Regions from separate parts of the Brevibacillus ruminantium genome, predicted to be linked through region 1. Evidence: riboswitches for the same ligand, from Rfam matches in the RefSeq annotation. Region 1 holds a riboswitch; the other holds the start of a gene.
The links. Region 1 has a riboswitch for S-adenosylmethionine ahead of NDK47_RS26040 (BMP family lipoprotein). Riboswitches for the same ligand answer to the same signal wherever they lie in the genome.
Positions count from the first base shown of each region.

Region 1 (2,202 bases):
CCTCTACCATTCGGGAATTGAACCGGCAGGCCAATCGGGTGGAGGAAATCGTCCAAACGATTAATCAGATTGCGACCCAGACCAACCTGCTTGCCTTGAACGCCGCGATTGAGTCAGCCCGTGCAGGCGAGCACGGAAGAGGCTTCGCTGTCGTAGCGGATGAAGTGCGAAAGCTGGCCGAGCAAAGTGCGACAGCAACGCAGGAAATTGCCGAGATCCTGCAATCCTTGCACCAAGAGAGCGAAAACGCTGTGAAACACATGAGCACCGGGGAAACATCCGTGGCAAAAGGACAGGAGCTGGCAGTGGAAACCGTGGCATCCATCGAGACAGTGCGTGCAGGAATGGAGTCTTTCCTGGAGGCGGTCGAACATGTCCGCACCAGCATGGATCAGGTAAAGCTCCGTTCCGGAGAAGTAGCTGCAGAGATGTCTACGATTACGGCTGTCACCGAGGAATCGGTTGCCAATCTGGAGGAATTGTTTGCCACAGCGGAGAACCAGCATCAAAAAATGCGGGAGATCACAGAGGAAATTGGCGAACTGAATGCATTGTCCCTGAAGCTGAAGCAATCCTTTCAGCGACAATCCTAATTGTTTCAATTGCGAAAAAAGAATTGCTTTTTCCTTTCGTTCTGCTAGAATAAGTTCAGCATCTAATTAAATAGTTTCACCTTACCTTATCAAGAGCGGCGGAGGGACTGGCCCGATGAAGCCCGGCAACCAATGTACAGGATTGTTTCCTGTACAGAAAGGTGCCAATTCCTGCAGAACCCACAGGGTTTTGACAGATGAGGAAGAGGTTCGCGATATACAGCCAACTCTTCCTCCGGGAAGAGTTTTTTTGTTGAGAGGAGGTATTGACGAACATTATTTATAAAATATATAATAATGTTCGGATTTGAAAATATTTCAACCAGTGTGAACCGCAATATTCTTTCAAGAGACATAAAAAATACGAAGGTGTTTGGATAGGAGAGTAGACATCATGAAAAAGTTATTACTGGCATTGACGACATTTGCTGTGCTGGCAGCCGGATGCGGGACAGGCGGAACCGCCACCGATGACAAAGGACAAGCCCAGGCAGGCGGACAAGATGCTCCGAAAAAACGCATCGCCCTGGTGCTTCCCGAAAAAATTGGCGTCAACCCGTTTTTCCAGCAGATGGATGACGGTGCGAAAAAAGCGGCGCAAGAATTCGGGGTAGACGTCAAGACAATCGAATCCACGGACCACGGAGCCATTGAAGAAAATATCCGAGTGGCTGTGGCGGAAAAATACGACTTGATTATCACCTCTTCCTTTGAAGCAGAAGATGCACTGAAAAAGGTGGCGACTGAAAACCCTGACCGCAGCTTTGCGATCATTGATACACAAGTGGATCTGCCCAATGTCCGGAGCGTCATGTTCCGCGAACAGGAAGCTGCCTATCTGGTAGGAGCAGCAGCAGGACTGGCAACCAAAACGAACAAGGTCGGCATCGTCGCCGCCATGGATATTCCGATCCTGAAAAAATGGACAGGCGGTTTTCAGGAAGGGCTGAAAGCAACCAATCCGAATGCAGAAGTGCAAATCAACTATGTCGGCAGCTTCAGCGACCCGGCAAAAGCGAAAGAATTGGCTCTCCTGCAAGCATCGAAGGGCGCAGACTTCATCTATGGCGCAGCAGCAGTTGGCGATCTCGGTGTGTTTGAAGCTGCCAAAGAAAAAGGCTTTTACACATCCGGTCAGGACGTAGATCGTACCAACATCGATCCGGAGCATATCGTTCTTTCGCAGCTGAAAGGGACTGACTCTGCAGTGTATGAGACAGTGAAGGCTTTTGTGGATGGAACTCTGCAGCCTGGCGTTGTCGCCTATGGATTGAAAGAAAACGGTGTGGGACTGACCTATGTGACGCACGACAGCCCGACTCCGCTGAATCCGTTTATTGGTGAAGAGATCGTGAACAAGGTAAAAGCGATCAAAGATGAGATCGTGGCCGGTACGCGCACAGTAACCGACCCGTTGAAGCAATAAGGGAAGCAGTTGATAAACGGAAACCGACTACATGCCAGTAGTCGGTTTCCCTATTCTGCCGAGGAGACGAGCAAAGGAGGGGGAAGCCTGTGACGATTCGATTGGAAATGCGGAACATGACCAAGCGGTATGGTGACTTTACCGCGAATGACAGCGTCTCGTTTACGCTGAAAGAAGGAGAAG
Region 1 is NZ_CP098755.1:5,315,565-5,317,766, reverse strand. Features, by position in the region: gene NDK47_RS26045 (methyl-accepting chemotaxis protein) at 1-593, shown strand, start outside; SAM riboswitch class I at 677-797, shown strand; gene NDK47_RS26040 (BMP family lipoprotein) at 988-2,019, shown strand; gene NDK47_RS26035 (ABC transporter ATP-binding protein) at 2,109-2,202, shown strand, end outside.

Region 2 (2,202 bases), 1.4 Mb from region 1:
AGCTTTGCCAAAGCCCCTCTACGTGGGCGCTGCGCTCCTTCGCCTGCTTATGCCACAGCTGGACAAACTGGGAGACAAATTCATTCCAGACATCCTCCACCGTCGTCAACAGGTATTCGCGGTACTCCTCCCGTTTTCCTCTGTCAGACTGAAGTCCATGCTGACCCGCATAGTTCAGAATCAGGTTGGCGACGACAGCGCCGATATCAAAGCCGATCGGACCATAGTAGGCAAATTCCGGATCGATCACCTTGGTAGATTGCTCGGTGACAAAAATGCTGCCCGTATGAAGATCGCCATGCAGCAGCGCTTCGGCCCGGGTCAGGAAGTCCAGCTTCAGCTTGGCGATTTCCAGCTTAAGCGGCTTATTCTTCCAGATCTCCTCCACTTCTTTTTTGATCAGCGGATTGAAATTGTTGGTCGATGCATTTTCGTACGGATCGGTAAATACCAAGTCTTCCGTAATTTTGCACAATTCCGGATTCACAAATGTTTTGACAAGCGCTTTTTTCTCGTAGGGATGTGCGCCCAAGTCTGAGGTGAAGAAGAGCGTATGTGCGAGAAAGCGGCCGATTTGCTTGGCAAAATAAGGGTAGCGGTTTCCTTCGATCAAGCCTTTGCGCATCAGGATGTGATCGCTCAAATCCTCCATGACCGTCAAGGCCAGCTCCTGATCAAAGTGATATACCTGCGGGACCAGGTCAGGTACGAATTTATACTGGGTGCGCAGGGCCTCGCTTTCGATGCGGGCACGATCCAGCGTCAACGGCCACGATTCACCAACGACGCGCGCATAGGGCAGAGCCTGCTTGACAATCACGCTTTTGCCTGTGGCTTCCTCCTTGATATGGAATACCAGATTGAGGTTGCCGTCGCCGATCTCATGGGAAGTCAGGGTGGCTCCCTTTTCAAACAGCCCGGGCAATTCTTTCACATACTCTACTGCTTCTTGTTCAGTCAACGCACGATACGCCATGACTTATTCTCCTCTCCCATTATCATTTTATATATGTCCAGCGATGCCTCTTTCAACGAATCCAGACAAAACGGTCATGAGGGCGTTTTTTACATAAAAAAGACCTCTTATCCCGAAGAAAAGAGGTCGTATCGTACGCGCTATGCGTGTCGTCTCCCCCTTATCTTCCAGAATACTTTTGCTTCTGCAGGAATTAGCACCGTGCACATCGCTTTGTTTCGCTGTCAAACATGCTGACAAGCAAGCGCTGTGTCGGTTGCCGGGTATCATCGGGCCAGTCCCTCCACCTTCTCTGGATAAGGTATCCAACGTATGCAGTTTTGATTTAGTTTGAATCATACACGCGCCAATGCACGCTGTCAACACTCTTTTTTGGAAGCCGCACCGCTTTCGCCTTCGTCATCGACTTGGCTCTGCGTGTACGCGTGGCAGTTCGTTTCACCAGCTGTTTTGCTCTCCAGAGGCACTGGGGTGATTCAAATTCCACCAGTCTATTTTCCCCAGAAATGCCGCTGTAATTGAAGGCTCTTGTTTGAGCCTGAGCAGTTCTTTGGTTGCTCCCGTCACTACGACACCATAGATTTTTACGCCGTTTTCCTCGAGGTACTGATAGCGCTCCTGTATCTGCGCCCCCTCTCTTTGGAAAATCAGGCTCTCGGCAATCGACTGACTCAAGCGCTTCTGCTCCGCGAGGTATTTCATCTCCGCCACGTAGGCAGCCGTGCGGCGCTCCTCCTCCCCTCTGACGATAATCGGAACTTCCCCGAAGTCAAGACCATTTTCCGGATATCCCCAAATCTCACCCGCAGACAGTAAAACAACGCCTTCTTTTGCCATTTCATGTTTGCGTTCCTGTCCGGTATCTACTGCCAGCCAGGTCAGATCCAGGTCATAAGGCGCCAGGAATTGATAAAGCTCTCTTAGGCTCATCAAATGGTCAAAAGAGATCGCCAGCTGTGATACGGTACCCTCCGGCAATTTTTCGAGGGTAGACCACGCCGGATCACGCCGATATGAGTGATCCTGCGAAGGAGTGTTTTCCAGCGGGAAGAGAAAGAATAAGTGTTTCTCGCGGAAGCCGTTATTCCAGACAGGCCGGGCTGAAACCTTGTAGAGCACATTGGTCGTTTCAAAGCTCCCCACCCGCTGCCTATCTCCTCCGATCCGCTCCCGCATTTCCATTTGAATTTTGCCGTACAAAAGACCGACCTGCGCACCACTGCTCC
Region 2 is NZ_CP098755.1:1,108,099-1,110,300, reverse strand. Features, by position in the region: gene mtnK (S-methyl-5-thioribose kinase) at 1-976, opposite strand, end outside; SAM riboswitch class I at 1,134-1,279, opposite strand; gene NDK47_RS05365 (anti-sigma factor) at 1,415-2,202, opposite strand, start outside.
Region 2: another riboswitch for S-adenosylmethionine. It lies ahead of mtnK (S-methyl-5-thioribose kinase); the one in region 1 lies ahead of NDK47_RS26040 (BMP family lipoprotein).